Regions from separate parts of the Vibrio sp. GJ43-1 genome, predicted to be linked through region 3. Evidence: predicted binding sites of a transcription regulator. Region 3 holds the regulator's gene; each other region holds the start of a gene.

Region 1 (3,411 bases), 260 kb from region 3:
CAGTTCACGATATTCGGTTAATAGCTCTGTGGTTGGATCCGGAAATATCTCACCGCTATAACCATCAACAATAGACAGCTTGCCACTCAATAACTCAGGGTTGATACTCACGCCCATGACAGCAGGTATACCCATCGCTCGGGACAAAATGGCCGCATGGGAGTTCGCCGCCCCTTCAAGCGACACAACCGCAAGCAGCTTATCTTTTGGCACTGACGCTAAAATGGATGCCGTCAACTCTCTAACCACCAAAATGATCGGGTCAGAAAATTCGTGTATGGGCTGCTCTGAATTGTGGAGGAAAAACAATAATCGCTGACCGAGCTCTCGTACATCTTGTGCTCGTTCACGAAGATAAATGTCCGACATTTTGGCAAAGCGATTCGCATAACTCTCAACCACTTGACGAAGTGCCCAATCAGCCCTATCCCCTTTTGCTATCTGCATTTTTAGATCTTTTCGCAACATCGGATCGTTCAGTAAATGCGTAAAAAGATCAAATATTGCTAGTGCGTCTTTGTTGAGCTCAAGATCCAACTTCTTACGCATTCGCTTAAAGTCCGCCAGCGCGTGATCAATAGCAAGCGAAAGGAGTTCTTGTTCACGATTGATATCGAGCGCAGAGGCAGGAAACACATCACTCAGTTCTGGCTGTGTGTTATCCCACCACATGGGACCAATGGCAACACCAGAGGACGCTGCAATTCCCTTAATCACCGTTAGTTGATTATCATCGAAAAAACTCAACCCTTGTGATTTAGCGTGAGCAATAAGCACTGCGACTTGCGCAGCAAGTGTCACTAAGAATGACTCTTCCGTTTCACTAAATTGGCGAGATTGTTTTTGCTGGATAACAAGCACCCCAAGCACCTGCTTGCGATGAATAATAGGGGTACCTAAAAAGGCATTGTAGGTATCTTCCCCCAACTGAGGGAAAAATTTAAATGCGGAATGCTTCGCCGCTTGTGCGATATTGATTGGTTCAGCTGTGCGCTTTACTAACCCTACCAAGCCCTCATTAAAGTTGATATGGATAGTATCACCTTGAAATGTCAGGCCTTGGGTCGCCATCAGTTCTAAGCGCTGCTGCTGCTCATTAGCCAGATAAATTGTGCAGCACTCCGTATGCATGGCTGCACAAGTTTGTCTAACTAAAATCTCGAGGGCCACATGCACGTTATCTTCTTTTGATACGTGCTCAACTATTTCCCTTAGTTGCGAAAGCATACTTACCCTCTTCGGTGTTTTCTTTTGCCTTTAAACTTACGTTCCTTAAAAGGCATTGCGAGAGAAGCAAATTCTTTCATCGCACGACGATAAACATCACGCTTAAAAGAGACCACTTGCCTAACAGGATACCAATAACTTACCCAACGCCAACCATCAAACTCAGGGGTACTACCACGCTGCATATTAATTTTAGATTCATCACAATCTAAACGCAGTAAGAACCATTTCTGTTTTTGTCCAATACAGACAGGTTTCGAGTCCCAACGAACCAATCGTTTCGGTAGCTTATACCTTAGCCAATGGCGACTAACACCGACAATTTTTACATCATCTTTTGTTAACCCGACTTCTTCATATAATTCTCGGAACATGGCCTGCTCAGGGGATTCACCTTCGTCAATACCGCCCTGAGGAAACTGCCATGAGTGTTGCCCGTATCGTTTAGCCCAGAAGACCTGACCATGGTTGTTACAGATTACAATACCCACATTTAGTCGGTAACCATCGCCATCTATCACTGGCCAACCTCAATTAAATTTTCATTACCTTGATTTTTCCACATATCCCCAAGTTGAGCAAACGTAGACATCCGTAAATTTGAACATTTACCAGTTAATCGAACTTCTATGGATAAGTTTTACCCATTACAGAACTTATCAACACCACAATGAGACCTAGACCACATTTATTCACCTTTTCTGTGAATAACCATGTGAAGAATCTTTGATCTTCTACTCTAACTCGTCAGTACTTTCTTACGAACAGGAAAAACCAAAACTGGAAACAAAAAATAAAGCCTTAAATAACAAAGAATTAAATCAAACCCAGCAAAATACAATCGTTTATCGTTCTGTATTTTAAAGCTGGATCTCAGATCGGTTAAAGATCAACCAAAGACGAGTTTATCCACACCAAGCAAGCTAACAATTTTATCAATCACGAATAATCAAGCACTACTTTCAAGGTAACACCTGTTTATTCATACAGAAAACCGTGAGCAAAAGAAATTAAAAATCAAACTGTGGATAACTAATACATCGATCTAAATCACCACTCTTGTGATCTTTTTTTGTACAGGCAGTCTCTAAACTCCATGGTAAACTAAACTGGTCATTCATCTTTATTACATTCATTACTATGAAAGCAACCCCAACATCTGAAGCCGAATTGATGGCTCGAGCCCGAAATATTGCAGGCCTGACATTTGGTGAACTCGCACAAGAAGCGGAAATGAACGTTCCAGAAACGCTGAAACGGGATAAAGGTTGGGTTGGACAGTTATTGGAATGGCACCTTGGTGCAAAAGCGGGAAGTAAGCCAACCCAAGATTTTCCAGAAATTGGTATAGAGCTAAAAAGCATTCCTATTAGTTATGCAGGTACACCACTAGAATCCACGTTCGTCTGTGTAGCTCCGTTGGTGGGTGTTCACGGTCTAACATGGGAGCGCAGCCACATTCGCAATAAACTATCGCGCGTCCTTTGGTTGCCGGTAGAGGGCGAAAGAGAAATTCCAGTCGCAGATCGACGCGTGGGATCCCCGCTAATTTGGAGCCCATCAACAGAAGAAGAATTGATGCTAAAAAATGACTGGGAAGAGTTGATGGAGCACATCACCCTAGGTCAAATCAATCAACTGACTGCGCACAGTGGTGAAATTTTGCAAATACGACCAAAAGCCGCTAACAGCCGCGTAACGACCTAGCGCTTATGGAGCAAACGGACAACCGATTAAAACCTTACCGCGTGGTTTCTACCTAAGAGCTAAGTTCACGGCCTACATTCTTGAGACTTACTTTAGTCATTCAGTGTAGTTTCAGTTCAATGTCGCAGTAGCGATTCATTTCCCCCGCACTACCACACTCATCATAAGCGTTATGTAAACGAAGATAAGCCTTTTCAACACCCAGTTTTTGTAGCACTTCTTTTACTGAATCAAGGGATTCAAAATGAATAGGTTCATCGTCTTCCTTAATAGGTTCTAGTTTATGTTTATATTCCACTGCTAATAAATAATGTGAAATATCAGCACAACCAATTACAAAGACTTTAGGTGGGGTATAGCTGTCTTTATGATACCCATGTAACCACCGATCGAGCTGATGTTTTTGCATATTCCGCCTCCTTTACTCATCTATTTAGATAATGCTTTAATTCTTTATTAATAAACTACAGTTTAGTA
Region 2 (3,411 bases), on a different replicon from region 3:
CCGCCATGAATTCTTTTTGGAATTTCGCGTCTGTCGCGAACTGAGCAATGCCTTCTAGCTGCTCAAGTTTTGCTGGCCACTCAGAACCAATTTTGCCCGTAATTAGGTTCGATAAACCTGGGTTACAGAATTTCAACCAACGACGTGGCGTAATGCCGTTCGTGACGTTCGTCAATTTACCTGGGAAGATTTCGTTGAACTCAGGGAACAAGTCTTTCTTAACCAGTTGCGAGTGAAGCGCTGCCACACCGTTGACTTTATAAGAACCAATCACACATAGGTTGGCCATGCGAACCATACGGTGGAAACCTTCTTGGATGATAGAAAGCTTCGCTTGCTTCTCACCGTCACCAGGCCACATCTTGCGAACTTCTTGCATGAAGCGATGGTTGATTTCAAAAATGATTTCCATGTGACGTGGAAGAAGACGGTTGATCAATGACTCAGACCAAGTCTCTAGTGCTTCTGGAAGCAATGTATGGTTCGTGTAGGCGAACGTGTGTGCACTGATTTCCCATGCTTCATCCCAAGAGAGACCCTTCTCATCAATCAGGATGCGCATCAACTCAGGAATTGCGATAGTTGGGTGCGTATCGTTAAGTTGAATCGTCTCCTGCTTAGGAAGATCGGCAAGAGCAAAACCTGCCGCTTCATGGCGACGTAGAATATCGCGAACTGACGCTGCTGAGTGGAAGTACTGCTGCATTAAACGCAGAGTCTTACCTTTCTCATGGTTATCGTTCGGGTAGAGCACTTTAGTGATGTTACCTGCATCGATGAGCGAGTGTTGCGCTTCGAAGTAATCACCGTTGTTAAAGCTTGCTAGTGAGAATGGTGCAATTGCCTGACATTCCCAAAGACGCAGTGGATAAACGGTGCTTGATTCGTAACCTACGATAGGAAGATCCCAAGGCATTGCTTTTACTTCCATGCCCGGTACCCAAGTACGTACTTCTTTACCGTCAATGAATTCAACGTCTACATGACCGTAAAAACCAATCTGTTGCGCAAGTTCTGGACGAGCGACTTCCCACGGATACCCTTCCACACCTCGCCATGCATCCGGTGCTTCTTTTTGGCGACAGTCTTGGAAAGACTGCTTAAATAGACCGTACTCATAGTGAAGACCGTAGCCCACCGTTGGGTATTCTTGAGCAGCACAAGAATCCATGAAACAAGCGGCAAGACGACCTAGACCACCGTTACCAAGTGATGGGTCACGCTCTTCTTCAAGCAGGTCTGTTAGGTTATGGCCCAACTCTTCCATGGCTTGAGTGATTTGCTCATATAGCCCCATGCTGATCAAGTTGTTACCTGTCAGGCGGCCAATTAGAAATTCTAAGGATAGGTAGTTAACGCTTTTTGCGTTTTTAATGCGGTCATCCGCTTCTGTTGCAAGTAAGTCAAAAGTGGTGAGTTCTGCCAAAGCGCGACCCATAGCCAAATACCATTGGCGCTCGGTTGCGGTTTCTACTGTCGTTGCATAAGTAGCAGATAGGTGTTTTTTAACACTTTCTTGGAAAGAAGCTTTATTGAATTTTTTCTGTTGCGCAGGTTTCATTAAGAAATCTCACTTTAAGTTTTATCCATCTGTCACATATCGTGCATGGTGACGTCTCCTTAAACATCCTCCTATCTCCGACTCCGTGGAGGATGAGTGACGAGGGCGTAGAGGGCGTACTCCCCCCATTAAGTGATCAATATCTCATTGCGCTCGAGCTTTAGCTTTTATCCGGTGATACCGATCACGCCAACGTCACTTTTACTGTAATCGCTAACTAAGTCGTTACCGTGAATTAGATGCATATCAAATTCAATATTTGAGTCTGAGATCACAATTGCATTCAAATTTTCACCTAATCAGGCCAATTTTTTGTATACATGACGCGAAATGCAGACCGTAAACAACCAATCATATGTGATTTAAATCACAAAAATGCGGCGTAGTTGGTGTAAAAAACGTTTTATGAACAAAATCTAGCCATTGATCAAACATTGTAGAGCTAGACCTCGCCTACCATCGGAATGGCATCGTTAAATCGGTTAATTTATCACCAAACTTCTTCATGAAAGACGCTAACGGTTAGCACATACTCTAACTATAAAAATGACAGGAAATATCTATGTGGATTCCTTCAAAATTAACTCGCCCTGGACGCTTACATAACGCGATCGTTCGCCCACGAGTTTTGGATCTGCTTTCGCAGGCCCCTTTTACAAGCTTGTTCTTTTTCGCTCTCCAGCTGGCTACGGTAAAACCACCATGGCAGCTCAGTGGCTATCAGACAAACCACATGTTGGCTGGTATAGTATTGATGAAAGTGACAATGACTCCTTTCGCTTCGTCAATTACCTCCTTCAAGCGATTAATAAAGCCACCAGCAATAGTTGTCCAAACGCCCAAAAACTAGCAGAACGTCGACAGTTTTCATCCTTGCACTCACTGCTTGGGGAGGTATTTTCCGAACTCACCTGTTACCACCATGAATGCTATGTTGTTCTTGATGATTATCACCTCATCCATGATGAAGATATTCATGAAGCGATGCGTTTTTTCCTCAAACATATGCCAGATAATATTACGCTTGTTGTCACCAGTCGCGGCAACCCACCACTGGGTACTGCCAATTTGCGCGTACGTGATCTTATGATCGAAATTGGTAACGAATTACTCGCGTTTGACACCGAAGAAACCACACGATTCTTTAATCTTCGTCTAGCCGACGATATTGATGATGAAACCGCAAATTCTCTTAGAACCTATGTCGAAGGGTGGCCGTCTGCGTTGCAATTGTTTGCGCTGCAAGCTCAGCATCAAAAACGCACATTGGCGCAATCCGTGGAAACAATATCGCAGTTTAACCACGCCCACCTTTGGGATTATCTAATTGAGGAAGTCTTTGATTTACTAGATAAAGACACCAGAAAATTCCTGATGCAATGTTCTGTTTTAGACCATTTTAATGATGACCTTGTTACCGCATTAACCAAAAGAAATGACGCGCTGAGCATGATTGAGTCGCTCAACCGATTCGGATTGTTTATCTACCCGCTTGAAGGCGAAAACAACTGGTTTAGATTCCATAATCTGTTTGCTGAATTCCTCTCGCATGAACGTAAAGCACGCATTCCCCAACAAGAGCTGGATCTTCATCTTGCCGCGGCCAACGCTTGGCTCGAACAAAGTGTTCCTCACCAAGCACTTAGACACGCTAGATTGGCAGCCAATAGTGAGCTGGTTGTGACCATTCTCAATGAGTTTGGTTGGAAAATGTTTAACCAAGGTGAACTTGAGACTCTCGAAGAAGCGATTAAAGTCCTAAACGACAACCAACTCTATAGCCACCCTCGCTTATGTATGTTGCAAGCATGGCTTGCTCAAAGTCAACATCGCTACAATGAAGTGGGTGA
Region 3 (3,411 bases):
ACATCAGTGCCGGACAGCGTTGTACCTGCGCTCGTCGCTTGTATGTGCCGTTTGGTGATAAAGGTGACCAGCTTGTTGACGCATTAGTGGCCGCGATAGCCAAGATTCGGATTGATGAACCATTCGCCACGCCTGCGCCTTTCATGGGGCCGCAGATTTCCATACAGGCTGCTCAGCACATTATTCAGGCACAAGCGACATTGCAATCGCTAGGTGGCAAGAGTTTAATGGAATCGAAACAATTACAGGCCGCGTTTGTGACGCCTGGTCTGATCGATGCTACGGCAATAAAGGCGCTACCGGATGAAGAATACTTCGGTCCATTATTGCAGCTTGTGCGTTACGAAACGCTACAACAAGCCGTTGAGCTTGCTAATGACACTCGATTTGGTTTATCGGCGGGCCTGATTTCAACCAATGATGATGAGTGGCTGTATTTTGTTGACCATATTCGTGCAGGTATTGTGAATCGCAACCGTCAGCTAACGGGCGCAAGTGGTGATGCACCATTTGGTGGTCCGGGTGCGTCGGGGAACTTGCGACCAAGCGCCTATTATGCGGCGGATTATTGCGCATACCCTATGGCGTCGATGGAAGGGGAGCACACCGTGCTACCTGCGACATTAAGCCCAGGTCTCGATCTTTAAGGAGCGAAAGATGACGGCAGAACAATTATTTGCGCAGTTGTGGCAAGATTACACTCAGCGATTATGCCCTTCAGCGGCAAAAGTGCAGGCGTTGTTAAAAGAAGGGGAGGCACTGATTAATGATCATATCGCGTTACGCACCTTCAATCTCTCGCCTGTGGGTATTGAAACATTAGCAAAGCCATTTCTTAAGCTTGGTTATCAACAAGCGGGTGAGTATGACTTTGAAGCGAAAAAGCTGTCTGCGATTCATCTACAACACAGTGACGAGTCGTTGCCGAAAGTCTTTATTAGTGAGCTTCGTGTTGAACAGTGCTCAGCAGTGCTGCAAGCTATCGTAGCGAAGCTAGTAAGCCAAGTGGACAGTTCGCAATTAGTGGTTGGTGATTTCTTGTTTGGCGGCCGTATGTGGACGTTAAGCTCAGAAGACTACCAAACATTAGCCAAAGAGAGTGAGTATGCGGCATGGCTTGCGGCACATGGCTATGGCGCTAACCATTTTACCGTTAGTGTTAACCAACTTAATCGTTTTGTAGAGGTGACGGAGGTGAATGACTACCTGCGTAAAGAAAGCTTCAATATTAACGAGTCGGGTGGTGAGGTGAAAGGGTCTCCGGAGGTTTTACTCGAACAGTCTTCGACGATGGCTGATAAAGTATCGGTGATGTTTAGTGATGGCGAGCAGAGTATTCCTGGCGGCTTCTATGAATTTGCCAAGCGCTATCAAATGGCAGATGGAAATTACTATCAAGGGTTTGTTGCGGCGTCAGCCGACAAAATTTTTGAGAGTACCCATCAATAAGTTTGAATTTTTACTTTAACTAGCGCGACTTGTTGGAATTAACCACCAATAAAAAAGCCACCTTGCGGTGGCTTTTTGAATGTCTAAAGGCGTCGATTAACGAGTGCCGTAGACCACAATAGTCTTACCGTGAGCAGAAATAAGGTTCTGCTCTTCCAGCATCTTAAGAATACGTCCTACTGTCTCACGAGAACAACCAACGATTTGGCCGATTTCTTGACGAGTAATCTTGATTTGCATGCCGTCAGGGTGAGTCATTGCATCAGGTTGTTTCGCTAGGTTAAGTAGCGTCTGAGCAATACGACCCGTTACGTCAAGGAACGCAAGGTCACCCACTTTCTGGCTTGTCACTTGTAGGCGACTTGCCATCTGAGAAGATAAGCGCATGAGAATATCTGGGTTAACTTGGATAAGTTGACGGAATTTCTTAAATGAAATTTCAGCCACTTCACAAGGTGATTTAGCTCGCACCCAAGCTGTACGTTCTTGGTCTTCTTCAAATAGGCCTAGTTCACCGATGAAGTCACCTTGGTTAAGGTAAGACAAGATCATCTCTTTGCCTTCTTCATCTTTAATAAGCACTGCTACTGAACCTTTTACGATGTAGTAAAGGGTTTCAGCCTTCTCGCCCGCATGGATCAGCGTGCTCTTTGAAGGGTACTTGTGAATATGACAATGTGAAAGGAACCACTCTAGCGTTGGGTCGGTTTGAGGTTTACCTAGAACCATATTTCTTACTTCCTCTGCAGGGTATGCTTGCTGCTTTCCATATATTATAGCAAGTCCATTGTGTTAGGACTTACTAGCATAAAAGCACTTTGAAGATGGCGCAAGCGATCTTCTGTTTCAAAGAAATAGTATCCTTTTTTGCGCGGACTTTCTTGATTTTAATCGTGTCATCAGACCATTTTTCTATACAAAACTGTGCACATGATCACGGTATAAAAAATCATCTAAGTTTAGGCGCAAAAAATTAACCTATTTTCCCTGTTTCTATTAGCTGCTGTAGTATAGGTCGGACGATTAATTCCATCGCGAAGCTCATTTTTCCGCCGGGCACAACGATGGTGTTATGACGTGACATAAACGACCCATCTATCATGGCAAGCAGGTAAGGATAGTCGACATTTTTAATCCCTCGTAAGCGAATGACCACAAAACTTTCATCAAGGCTTGGGATTCCCTTGGCATTGAGAGGGTTTGAGGTGTCGACAGTCGGAACGCGCTGAAAGTTAATATGAGTACGCGAAAACTGCGGGGTAATGTAGCTTAGGTAGTCATCCATTGAACGTACGATGGAGTCGGTTACCGCTTCACGAGAGTGGCCTCTGTCACGCGTATCACGAACGAATTTTTGAATCCACTCAAGGTTGACGATTGGCACCATGCCAATCAGCAAATCCACATGCTGAGCCGCGTTGATTGCTCCATCAACCACGCCACCATGTAGCCCTTCATAGAATAAAACGTCTGAATTTTCTGGTAGGTCTTGCCACGGCGTAAATGTGCCCGGCATTTGGTTATAAGGAACGGCTTCATCAAATGTATGTAGGTAACGTCTAAATTGCCCCACCCCGTTTTGTCCATAGTTTTTAAAGAAGGTTTCGAGTGCAGGAAAGTCATTCGCTTGGGGGCCAAAATAACTGATGTGCTTTCCTTGTTCTTTCGCTTTTCGGATCTCTACGTCCATTTCTGGACGCGTAAAGCGGTGGAAGCTATCACCTTCAATGAAAGCAGGCTTGATGCTCATCATATTGAACATCTTGCGGAACGCTTCTGACGTTGTTGTGGTACTGAGCTCCTGAGGAGCCAGTCACCGCGATAATCGGGTGTTTGGCTGACATAACACTTCCTGTGTAATTTTCTAGTTATTGTCTCTTCCTGTGTGTGGGAGAGAGTTATCGTGAAACTGATGCCGAGTCTTAAAGCTTAAATCTTTAAATCTTAGAGCTTAAACCATGG
Region 4 (3,411 bases), 1.4 Mb from region 3:
GAGTGCATCACCGTCAAGCATGTCTAGTACGTAGCTACGGTGAGCAACCTGCATGGCTGGCGCATCAGGGTATCGGTCACATGCGATGACTTCCAAGCCTAAGCGTTGGCATTCTATGGCGACTTCTTTGCCAAGCTCGCCAGAACCTAGTAATAACACACGGGTAGCACTTTCACGAGTTGCGGTACCAAACATATAAGATCCTTGCACATTCTTCAGGAAAATTTGGGTGAATCATACTGGATTTCACAAAGAAAGCAAACGTTTGCGCTGATGAATTATTTAGTTAATGTATGGTGGATTTTTTCGTAGGGAAAGAGGTGTGGCCGCGGCTAAGCCTATGGACACACCAAGATAAGCAGTGACAGAATTATTGAATGTTTATTTGACGATAGGTACGCACTAAATAGACGCGTATTCAACCTGAATATCAGGGTTAATCGCTTCCAATGTGGCTTGAGTGTCGGCAAGGTGGCTAATCTTTCCGGTAGCCAGCTCTACCAATGCCGCAGATTTGATGTTATCGAGCGATTGACCTGCCAATAACAGTTGTCCAAGTGCGACTTGCAGAGGCGGCAGGCTAGGGTTGAAAGCGGCATTCTCCGCATAAGCACCTTGAAAAGTACGGCCATCGTTAAGCTCTATCGAAACACCGCTGAGGTTCTTGGTATATGGGGCATGACTACGATTGAGTGCGGACACTGCTTTTTCCATTAAGGAACCGACATCATTAATGGTATTGCTGTGTGTCACTGGAGTCATCAATCCTTCGGTGATCCCAAGATCTTTAGGGCCAAACGATTCAGGTAGGTATTCCTGTAATGTCTTTGCGTCACGTTCAGGCAATTGGATAACAAGATCTTGAGCGGTGGTAAGCTCGTTCATAAATTGACGACAGTGACCGCAAGGACTGAAGTTAATGGTAATGTCTTTAACGCCAGTTTCCCCTTTCATCCATGCATGACTAATTGCAGATTGCTCCGCATGAACCGTTTGACCAAGCTGAGCGCCAAGAAATTCCATGTTTGCGCCAAAGTAGAGTTTGCCTGACAAGCCTCTCACGATTGCGCCAACATAAAAGTCGGATATTGGTGCATATGAATACGCCGCAGCGAAAGGTAATAATGCTACGCGTAATTCGTTATCGGCGAGCCCAGACACAGACAACAATTCATCAAACTGTGCTGGCGTTAATGTCGCGTCGAAGTTTTTATGAGTGACGATAGGTTTTAGGTATCGGCTAATAGCTTCTGGTGCTTCGGCTAACATTGAATCGAAACGATCCGTCATGCTTGTACCTCTAATTTGGCTAATGTGTTTTTATTCATTCTATGTAACTTAGCAGACAAATAGAGTGATGTTGATCACTCTATTTGATGTAACGTAGGTTAACATTTCACAATTAGAGTGATATCACACCATTTTAGGTTTGGGGTTTACGAACCGAGCAAGGAATGTCACGTAAATCCGAGGGTGTCACATTATTTGTCCTAGCCAAAGCGAAAATGCGAAAAATGAAGGCGCTAACACTGAGGTAATGACACCGCAAATGACCAACGCGAGCGAGCTGAATGCGGCATCTTTTGAATCTTTCTCTGCGCACGTGGCTGTTCCCAGTGCGTGAGAGACCGTGCCCATTGTTAACCCTTTAGCAATTGGGTGAGTCACACCGAGTAATTGATAGAGTGGGTAAGCTAAGATGGCACCAAACAGCCCAACGAGTAAGACGAGGATAGCGGCAATGGCAGGTTCCCCACCTAAATGGCTGGACACTTCCATTGCTATTGGGGTGGTGACAGATTTACCCAGCAGGCTTGCAACTAATGTCATGTCGGCGCCTAACCATACTGCGATTAATGAGGCGGTGAACATTGACCCGATACTACCAACGCTGCAGGCTAAAAGAATAATACGCCAATTGGCTCGAATTTGAGGTATTTGTTCATAGAGTGGATAAGCAAGCGCGACAACCGCTTACTGCAAGAGGAAACTTATCCATTCGTTGTCTTGATAATAGGTGTCAAAAGGGACGTTAAAAATGACCAGTACTGGAATCAAAATGGCGATGCTAATGAGTAGTGGGTTGAACAAAGGGTTCTTCACTCTCTGGGCGATAAAGCGAGCGAAAAAAAACACAATAATGGTCGCAAAAATCCACATTATTTATTCCCCTTCTTTAGAAAACGGTCAAGGAAGACAGAGAGTCCAATGAGGACGATCATCGTGCCACCAATCGCGCTGGCCAATATAGGCAGAGCGTTGTTAATCAACGTGTCGAAGTGGTTCATTAATCCAACACTGACGGGCACAAAAAGCAAAATCATATAGCGAATAAATGCATGGGCACCAGGCTGTACGACTTTGACTGGAATAACCCCGGCCGCCATTAATAAAAACAGTAATAGCATACCAAAGACACTACCTGGGATAGATACATCGAGCAGGGTTTGAATGGTATTTCCCGCAAACAGTGCAGCAAAAATCACAGTGAATGACACTATATAATGAAGCGCAGTTTTGATCATGGCACCCTCATTTTGGTTTGGAACTAGTGAAAGGTCAGTACTAGTTATCAGTAAAGTTAGCGATTGAATGACATTCAGTCACAGATAAAGCACGTATGGATGCCTTATGAAAAGCCATCCATACGTGACGGTCGGGGTAAATTCTACGAGACTAGCTTTTCAACATAGCGGTAGACGGATTTTAATACGGTCATTTTTTGTTCATCAGATTCGTTATTGAGTACCAGATTTTCAAGATCAAGCATGTAGTTTTCAATTTTGTTTTCAAATCGCTCTCTACAATGGTTTGCCCACTTCAACTGTTCATGTTCGTCGAGTGTCCAAGGATAGTGGCGAGCACGGTATCTGAACAGTAACGGCTCAATTCTTGAGTCACTAAAAGAAATGTCTAGCGCGGCCAAATTATTTGGTTCGGTTTCTAGAATGATATCCATTGCCGCGCGGTCAGACGGTGAGAAGAAAGCACTATAGAGTTGGGTGTCTACATCGTTGTTGTTATCAAACTCACGTTCGATGTTGTATAGCCCGATAAGTTTTTCACGAATTTCAGGGTGCTGCTTAAGAAGTGCGAGATTCGTAAGGCATTGCTGACGGTCTATCCCTATCACTTCAGCGTTTTCAGCCGTAAGTGTTTTGGCTGGCGCTAAAATAGGACACTTGTTTAAATGAATGAGCTTCAGTGGCACGGGGAGTTCATTCGGCGCTAAGTTTTCGCGCTTGGTGTAGAGTCGATCATGTAACTCTTCAACCGATAAATCCAAAATAGGTTGAGGGTCTTTCGCAAGGTCTGCAACGATGACGGCATTTTGATTGGTCGGATGCCAAGCAATCGGCACTACCCAACTGGTATATTGACATTCTCTTCCGAGCATACCCGACACATGCA

Evidence for each region. Region 3 encodes CRP, which controls carbon source genes, mostly activating them, when cyclic AMP is high. Its sites were predicted from a motif close to TGTGANNNNNNTCACA; they were not measured.
Region 1: rppH (RNA pyrophosphohydrolase) is a predicted target of CRP. The motif match lies at 1,899-1,914, and genes of this name have one in related genera.
Region 2: AC0L66_RS19250 (glycogen/starch/alpha-glucan phosphorylase) is a predicted target of CRP. The motif match lies at 1,822-1,837, and genes of this name have one in related genera.
Region 4: cdd (cytidine deaminase) is a predicted target of CRP. The motif match lies at 1,403-1,418, and genes of this name have one in related genera.

The regions. Positions count from the first base shown of each region.
Region 1 covers NZ_CM147884.1:762,815-766,225, reverse strand. The annotation lists partial or broken gene ptsP (phosphoenolpyruvate--protein phosphotransferase) at 1-1,227, opposite strand, end outside; gene rppH (RNA pyrophosphohydrolase) at 1,230-1,748, opposite strand; partial or broken gene mutH (DNA mismatch repair endonuclease MutH) at 2,368-3,043, shown strand; gene AC0L66_RS03635 (DUF6482 family protein) at 3,035-3,343, opposite strand.
Region 2 covers NZ_CM147885.1:427,155-430,565, forward strand. The annotation lists gene AC0L66_RS19250 (glycogen/starch/alpha-glucan phosphorylase) at 1-1,561, opposite strand, end outside; partial or broken gene malT (HTH-type transcriptional regulator MalT) at 2,124-3,411, shown strand, end outside.
Region 3 covers NZ_CM147884.1:507,452-510,862, forward strand. The annotation lists partial or broken gene astD (succinylglutamate-semialdehyde dehydrogenase) at 1-647, shown strand, start outside; gene AC0L66_RS02490 (2-oxoadipate dioxygenase/decarboxylase family protein) at 658-1,449, shown strand; gene crp (cAMP-activated global transcriptional regulator CRP) at 1,546-2,178, opposite strand; partial or broken gene AC0L66_RS02500 (phosphoribulokinase) at 2,423-3,293, opposite strand.
Region 4 covers NZ_CM147884.1:1,884,014-1,887,424, forward strand. The annotation lists partial or broken gene purT (formate-dependent phosphoribosylglycinamide formyltransferase) at 1-195, opposite strand, end outside; gene cdd (cytidine deaminase) at 403-1,290, opposite strand; partial or broken gene AC0L66_RS09150 (CidB/LrgB family autolysis modulator) at 1,477-2,160, opposite strand; gene AC0L66_RS09155 (CidA/LrgA family protein) at 2,160-2,525, opposite strand; gene sbcB (exodeoxyribonuclease I) at 2,669-3,411, opposite strand, start outside.